Regions from separate parts of the Dactylosporangium sp. NPDC051484 genome, predicted to be linked through region 1. Evidence: riboswitches for the same ligand, from Rfam matches in the RefSeq annotation. Region 1 holds a riboswitch; the other holds the start of a gene.
The links. Region 1 has a riboswitch for thiamine pyrophosphate ahead of thiS (sulfur carrier protein ThiS). Riboswitches for the same ligand answer to the same signal wherever they lie in the genome.

Region 1 (3,808 bases):
GCCTCCAGCTGGGCGGCGACGAAGCCGGAGTCCACCGCGGAGATGCCCCGCACCCCGACGGTGTTCTGGGCGGTCAGCGCGGTGATCACGCTGGTGCCGAACACCCCGTGCGCGGCGAACGTCTTGAGATCGGCCTGGATGCCGGCCCCGCCGCCCGAGTCCGAGCCGGCGATGGTCAGCGCGACGGACGGGTTCGTGTCCGGCCGCGTGAACGAATGCTGAGCCACTCCACTCATGCGTACAGCAGCTCCTTCACGAGCCGGGCCGGGTCCTCGGCGCGCATGACCGCGCCCATCACCGCGACGCCCGCCGCGCCCTCGTCGAGGCAGTCACGCACCCGCGCGGGGGTGTCCACGCCGCCCAGCGCGTACACCGGGATCGGCACGGCGAGGGCCATGCGCGCGAGGGCGGCCAGGCCCAGTGGCGGGCCGTATCCAGGCTTGGAGCGGGTCGGGAAGATCGGCGAGAGCGTGGCGTAGGCGACGGTGTCGTCCGCGGCGGCGGCGCAGAGCGAGTCGAGGTCGTGGCACTTGCGCAGGGCCGGGTCCTCCTCCAGCAGCAGCCTTCCGCCGACCGCGTCGAGCGCGGCGCGCAGGTCGGCGGCGAGCTTGAGGCGCCGCCGCCGCGGGAGGTCGTGCTCGCGCAGGACCACGACCCGCGCCCCGCCGTCGGCGGCCATCGCGATCAGCTCCGGCAGCGGGCGCCGGGCCTGCTGGCGGTCGGTGAAGACGATGAGGCCGGGCTCCGCTGCGGCCTCATCGGGCGCTACCACGGCATACCTCCGGTCGGGCTGGACGCGGTCGCGTGCAGGCGGCGGGGGATCCGGCCGGCGAGATGCGCCAGCCGCCCGGCCCGCACCGCCAGGCGCATCGCCTCGGCCATGCGCGCCGGGTGCTCGGCCCGGGTGACCGCGGTGGCGAGCAGCACGCCGTCGCAGCCGAGCTCCATGGCCAGCGCGGCGTCGGAGGCGGTGCCGATGCCGGCGTCGAGGATCACCGGGACGGTGACCTTCTGCCGGATCAGCGCGATGTTGTGCGGGTTGCGGATGCCCATCCCGGAGCCGATCGGCGCGCCGAGGGGCATGACCACGGCGCACCCGGCGTCGGCCAGGCGCTGGGCCAGGATCGGGTCGTCCGAGGTGTACGGCAGGACGACGAACCCGTCGGCGACCAGCTCCGCGGCCGCGGCGACCAGCTCGACCCCGTCCGGCAGCAGGGTGTCCTCGTCGCCGATGACCTCGAGTTTGACCCACGCGGTGCCGAACGCCTCCCGCGCCAGGTGGGCGAGCTTCACCGCCTCGGTCGCCGTGTAGCACCCGGCGGTGTTGGGCAGGACCCGCACGCCGCAGCGCTCGATGACGCCGAGCAGCGACGGCGCGGCCGGGTCGAGCCGGCGCAGGGCGACGGTGACCATGGCGGTGCCGCTGGCGCGGATCGCGGCCTCGAGCGCGGCGTGGCTGGTGGCTCCCCCGGTGCCGAGGACCAGCCGCGAGGGCAGCTCGATGCCGTCGATGACTAGGACGTCGAGGTCGTCAGCCACCCTGCACCGCCGTCAGCACCTCGATGTGGTCGCCGTCGGCGGGGCGGGTGTCCGCCCAGCGCGACCTCGGCACCACGTCACCGTTGAGGGCGACGGCGATCCCGCGCGGATCGTCTCCGGCGAGCGCACGCACGACGTCGGCGACAGTGGTGTCGTCGTCGACGGTCGATGCGACGGCATTGACCACAAGATGCATAAGGCTCACTCCTGCCTCCCTGCGCCGGCATGATCCGGATCAGGTTCGACGGTCGGGGGCTGACAGCCCCCCTCTCAGCCCGGTCGCACCGGACTCCCGTGGGGTACGCCTCGACCATAACGCCGACGCCGGGTCAGGTAAAGCGCGCCACCCCGAACGCGTCGACATCAACAGTGGTAGAGCCGTCGAGGACCAGGTCGGCGAGCACCGCGGCGGTGACCGGCGCCAGGAGCACGCCGTGGCGGTAGTGCCCGGTGGCCACCAGGGTCCGCGCGCCGGGCGGGCCGCCGGGGAGTGGGCCAAGGACCGGGGCGTTGTCCGGCGTGCCGGGACGCAGTCCGGCCAGGGTCTCGGCCAGGGCCAGCTCGGCCACGCCGGGCAGCAGGTCGGCGGCCGGGCGGAGCAGGTCGAGCACGCCGCCGGCAGTGACCGTGGTGTCCGTGCCGCGCTCCTCCTCGGTCGCGCCGACGACCAGTTCACCGTCGGCGCGCGGCACGAGATACACGTGCCGGCCCGCCGCCACGCCGCGAATCACGTGCCGGACCAGGGGCTCCGCGCCGCGCAGCCGCAGCATCTGACCCTTCACCGGGCGCACGGGCAGGCCGGTCAGCGACGCCGACCCGACGCCGTTCGCGACGATGATCACATCGTCCCGTACTGTGGAAAGGTCATCGATCTTCTGCGATGCGAACCGCAGCGGCAGGCCCCGCAGGGCGCCCAGCAGCAACCGCGGGTCGGCCTGGTGGTCGCCGGGAGCGAACGCGCCGCCGCGCACCCGCGGGGACAGCAGCGGCTCCCGCTCGCGCAGCTGGCGGCCGGTGAGCGGCTCGATCGGCGTCCCGGCGCGCCGGTAGTAGCCGACGAGCCGGTCGATCTCGGCCTGGTCGTCCGCGGTGAGCGCGACCAGCAGCGTGCCCTCCGTGCGGTAGCCGATCGGCCGCCCGGTGCGCTCCCGCAGCCGGGCGGCGAAGGCGGGCCAGCGGCGCATCGACTCGAGCATCAGCGCCTGCAGGGCCTCCTCGCCGAAGACCGCCTCGGCGGCGGGGGCGAGCATGCCGGCCGCGACCAGCCCGGCGCCGCGCGTGGGGTCGGGGTCGTAGACGGTGATGTCGTGCTCGCCCCGCTCGAGCAGCTCGAAGGCGATGGCGAGCCCGATGACCCCGCCCCCGATGATGCCGATGGTCGGGCGACCGGTTGTGCGGCGGCTGGTTGTGCGATGCATGCTCACGCGACGAACTCCGCGGCGGCGGCGAACGGGTCCGGCGCGCCGCTGACCGCGCCCACCACGGCGACCGCGTGCGCGCCCGCCGCGAACAGGTCGGCGGCCCGCGCCGCGGTGACCCCGCCGATCGCGACGACCGGCACCTCGACCGCCTCGGCGACCGCGCGTATCCCGGCCGGGCCGATCGCCGCCGGCAGCCCGGACTTCGTCACGGTCGCGAACGCCGGCCCGACCCCGAGGTAGGAGGCCCCGTCGGCGACCGCGCGCCGGGCCGAGCGCGGGTCGCGAGCGGTCGCGCCGAGGATCGCGGCGGGCCCGAGGATCCGCCGGGCCGCGGCCACGGGCAGGTCGTCGGCGCCGACGTGCCCGCCATCGGCGCCCGCGGCGAGCGCGATGTGCAGCCGGTCGTTGACCAGGCAGGTGCGGCCGAGCTCGCGGCACATGGCCAGCACGCGCACGGTCAGCTCGTAGGCCTCCCGGTCGGTGACGGCGTCTTCGGGCCGCACCTGTATGACGTCGAAGCCCGCCCGCAGCGCCGCGGCCACCACGTCCAAGGTGTTGCGGCCGGGCCGGGTGTCGGTGACAAGATGGAGTCGTCCGAGGCTGTGCACCGCGATAGCTTTTCAGAATGAAGCAGGTACGACTGGGCCGGACTGGCCTTCAGGTCTCCGAAATCTGTCTCGGCATGATGAGCTACGGCTCGTCCGCCTGGCGCGACTGGGTGCTCGACGAGGACGCCGCTGACCCGTTCGTGCGGCGCGCGGTCGAGGCCGGAATCACGTTCTTCGACACCGCCGACGTGTATTCGCTCGGCGAGAGTGAGCGGGTCACCGGGCGGCTGCTGGCGCGGT
Region 2 (3,808 bases), on a different contig from region 1:
CCTCCGGGCGCTCCGCGCGCTCGGCTCGGGCCTTCACGCACGCCGCCGACATCGCGAACAGCTCCGCCCCGATGTCCACGACCCGGCCGAGGAAGCCCTGCTTGCGCTCGAGCCTGCCCTGCCAGCGGGCCATCCCGTAGAAGGTCTCGCGGGCGAGCCGGCGCGAGGCCCGCTCGACGTAGCGCAGGTGCCCGGCGAGCGGCCCGAACTCTGCGTAACCGCCCGGCAGCTGCCCCTTGCCGGCCACGAGCGTCGGCAGCCACTTCGCGTAGAAGCCGCCGGCCCGCCCGGCCGCCTTCGCCTTGCGCCCGAGGCCGGCCTCGGGGTCGATGAGATCCCCGGCGACGGACAGGTGCGCGTCGACGGCCTCGCGGGCGATGGCCAGGTGCATGATCTCGGTCGAGCCCTCGAAGATCCGATTGATCCGCAGGTCGCGCAGCATCTGCTCGGCCGGGATCGCGCGCTCGCCGCGGGCGGCGAGCGAGTCGGCGGTCTCGTAGCCGCGCCCGCCCCGGATCTGCACCAGGTCGTCGGCGATCCTCCAGGCAAGCTCCGTGGCGTAGAGCTTGACCAGCGCCGCCTCGATGCGGATGTCGTTGCGGTTGTCGTCGGCCAGGCGGCAGGAGACCTCGAGCATCGCCTCCATGCCGTACGTCGACCCGGCCATGAACGCGATCTTCTTCTCGATCGCCTCGTAGGCGCCGATCGGCCGGCCCATCTGCACCCGCTCGGCGGCCCACTCGCGCGCCACACCGAGGCACCACTTGCCGGCCCCGACGCACATCGCGGGCAGCGACAGCCGCCCGGTGTTGAGCGTGCTCAGCGCGACGCGCAGGCCGTGGCCCTCGCCGCCGATGACGTTCGCGGCCGGCACCCGCACGTCGTGGAAGCGGGTGACGGAGTTCTCCAGGCCGCGCAGCCCCATGAACGCGTTGCGCCGCTCGACCGTCACGCCGGGCGCGTCACCCTCGACCACGAACGCGGTGATGCCGCCGCGGTGCCCCTCGCTCCTGGGCACCAGCGCCATGACCACGAACAGCGTGGCCAGGGTGCCGTTGGTCGCCCACAGCTTGACGCCGTTGAGCAGGTAGTCACCCTCCGGCGTCGGTACCGCCGAGGTGCGCAGATTCGCCGGGTAGGAGCCCACCTCGGGCTCGGTGAGCAGGAACGCCGACACCTCGCCGCCGGCCAGCCGGGGCAGGAAGCGCTGCTTCTGCTCGTCCGTGCCGACCAGCTTGAGCGGCTGCGGCACGCCGATGGACTGGTGCGCCGACAGCAGCGCGCCGATGGACGGGTTGACCGAGCCGGTGAGCATCAGCGCGCGGCAGTAGTCGAGATTGGTCAGGCCGAGCCCGCCGTACTCCTCGTCGATCTTCATCCCGAAGGCACCCAGCTCGCCCAGCGAGCGCAGGACCTCGTCCGGGATGCGCGCGTCGCGCTCGATCTGCTGGCCGTCGACCTCGGCGGACAGGTACGCGGCGAGCTTCGCCTGGAACTCGGCGCCGCGAGCCTCGGCGGCCGGGTCGAGCTCCGGCAACGGGTCGATGAGATCGAGGCGCAACCGGCCGAGGAAGAGCTCCTTGCCGAAGCTGGGCTTCTTCCACTCGGTCTCGCGGCTCTCCTCGATGACCTTGCGCGCTTCCCGCTCCGCGCGCACCGACGTGGAAACCATGGCCACCCCCAGGTAGACGGTCCTAGGTGTAGAGCAACCTACGGCCAGGTTATTACCCACCGGTAGCGTTCGCCATGCCTCAGGCGAGGCAGCGGGCCAGGATCGCCTCGGCGACCTCAGATGGCGCCTAATCGGGGATCCAGTGACTGATCCCCGCAAGCCGGACGAACCGGTAGTCCGCGTCCACGTGCTCGGCGCAGGTGCGGGCGGCCGTGGCGCCGATGGCCCGGTCGCCGTCGCTCCACACGTACGGAGCGCTCGCGCTGCTCGGGGTCGGTGGTGCGCCGGGTGAGACGCCCCGCTGATCGAGGGCGTGGGTGCGCAGGCCGGCGGCGTGCAGCGCCGGGGTGACGGCCGCCCACTCGCCGCTGTGCTGGGGGAAGCCGTCCGTGCAGCAGCAGTACCGGGTCCCCGTCCATCGGACCACCGGCCACCACGTCGAACGTCAGCGAGCGCGCCGTGATTTTCATGACCAGAGACTAGGGGTCAACAACGTTCACTGTTACCGTCGGAAAACAACTGCACATCCGGCAGGGGAGCGCACAGCGCTGAGAGTGCGGCCGCCACGCGGCGCCGCAGACCCTCGAACCTGATCTGGGTAATGCCAGCGCAGGGAGCTCGGTCACCTCACGCAAGCCGCCACGTCCGTCCGTTCATGCGGCGGGCGTGGCGTCGCGTCTCCTTCTGGTTCACCCCCGAACTAGGAGGTATCACCAATGCAGACCCGTTGGCGCACCGTCGACATCGTCGTCGCGTCGATCATCGCCGTGGCCTTCGCCGCGGTCTTCTACGCGTGGAACAACGTGTGGACCGCGCTGGAGAGCAGCTTCGCGCTGCCGTGGCGCGCCGTGATCTACGGCGTGTGGCTGGTCCCGGCGGTGCTCGGCCCGCTGGTCATCCGTAAGCCCGGCGCCGGGCTCTACACCGAGATCGTCGCCGCGACCGTCTCGGCGCTGTTCGGCTCGGCCTGGGGCCTCACGGTGGTGGTGTCCGGCCTGGTGCAGGGCATCGGCGGCGAGTTCGGCTTCGCGGCGACCGGCTACCGCGGGTACCGGCTGGGCAACGCCCTGGTCGCGGGTGGCCTGGCCGGCCTCGGCGCGGCGCTGTTCGACCTAAGTGTCTACTACGGCGACACCTTCACCGCCGGGCAGAAGTGGACCTACGCCGCGATCGTCGTCGTCAGCGGCGTGGTGATCGCCGGCGCCGGGAGCTGGGCCCTGCAGCGCGCCCTGTCGAAGACCGGTGTGCTGGACCGCTTCCCCTCCGGCCGGGAGCGGGTCGCGGTCTGAGCACCGTCGAGTTCCGCGGGTTCGGGTGGCGGCACGCCGGCCGCAAGGCCTGGGCGGTCCGCCACCTCGACCTGCGCATCGAGCACGGCGAGCGGGTGCTGTTACAGGGCGCCTCGGGTGCGGGCAAGTCCACCGTGCTCGCCGCGATGGCCGGCCTGCTCGCCGAGGACTCCGGCGAGCAGGAGGGCGAGATCCTCATCGACGGCCGCCCCGCCCAGCAGCGGCGCGGCGAGACCGGCATCGTGTTCCAGGACCCGCAGACCCAGCTGGTCATGAGCCGGGCCGGCGACGACGTCGCGTTCGGCCTGGAGAACCGGGGCGTGCCGCGCGCGGAGATCTGGCCCCGGGTCGACGCGGCCCTGGCGGCGGTGGGCTTCCCCTACGGCCGCGACCGGGGCACCGCGGCCCTGTCCGGCGGCGAGCAGCAGCGGCTGGCCATCGCCGGGGTCATCGCGCTGCGCCCCGGGCTGCTGCTGCTTGACGAGCCGACCGCAAACCTCGACCCGGAGGGCGCGCAGCTGGTTCGCACCGCCATCGCCAAGGCGCTGCAGGACCTCGACGCGACGATGGTGCTCGTCGAGCACCGGGTCGACGAGGCGCTGCCGCTGGTCGACCGCACGATCGTCATCGGCGAGGACCCCGACGCGGTGTGGACGCCGGCCGCGCCCGGGTCGTTGCCGATGCCGGCCCGCAAGGCGCCTGGGCCGCCCGGCGAGGCGCTGCTCACCGCCGAGGGGCTGGGACTGGCGCACACGGACAAGACGATCGACGAGGTCGTACTGGGCGGGCAGGCCCTCGCCGTCGAGGGCCCGAACGGCGCCGGCAAGACCACCCTGGCCCTGCTGCT

Region 2: linked by a shared signal. The riboswitch ahead of AB0367_RS26070 (ECF transporter S component) and the one ahead of thiS (sulfur carrier protein ThiS) in region 1 are both predicted to bind thiamine pyrophosphate.

What each region holds. Positions count from the first base shown of each region.
Region 1 is NZ_JBFAZX010000027.1:50,836-54,643, forward strand. Features, by position in the region: gene thiD (bifunctional hydroxymethylpyrimidine kinase/phosphomethylpyrimidine kinase) at 1-236, opposite strand, end outside; gene AB0367_RS30925 (thiamine phosphate synthase) at 233-772, opposite strand; gene AB0367_RS30930 (thiazole synthase) at 766-1,539, opposite strand; gene thiS (sulfur carrier protein ThiS) at 1,532-1,735, opposite strand; TPP riboswitch at 1,734-1,844, opposite strand; gene thiO (glycine oxidase ThiO) at 1,869-2,957, opposite strand; gene thiE (thiamine phosphate synthase) at 2,960-3,568, opposite strand; gene AB0367_RS30950 (aldo/keto reductase) at 3,586-3,808, shown strand, end outside.
Region 2 is NZ_JBFAZX010000019.1:4,441-8,248, reverse strand. Features, by position in the region: gene AB0367_RS26080 (acyl-CoA dehydrogenase family protein) at 1-1,672, opposite strand, end outside; partial or broken gene AB0367_RS26075 (hypothetical protein) at 1,800-2,142, opposite strand; TPP riboswitch at 2,195-2,306, shown strand; gene AB0367_RS26070 (ECF transporter S component) at 2,389-2,961, shown strand; gene AB0367_RS26065 (ATP-binding cassette domain-containing protein) at 2,958-3,808, shown strand, end outside.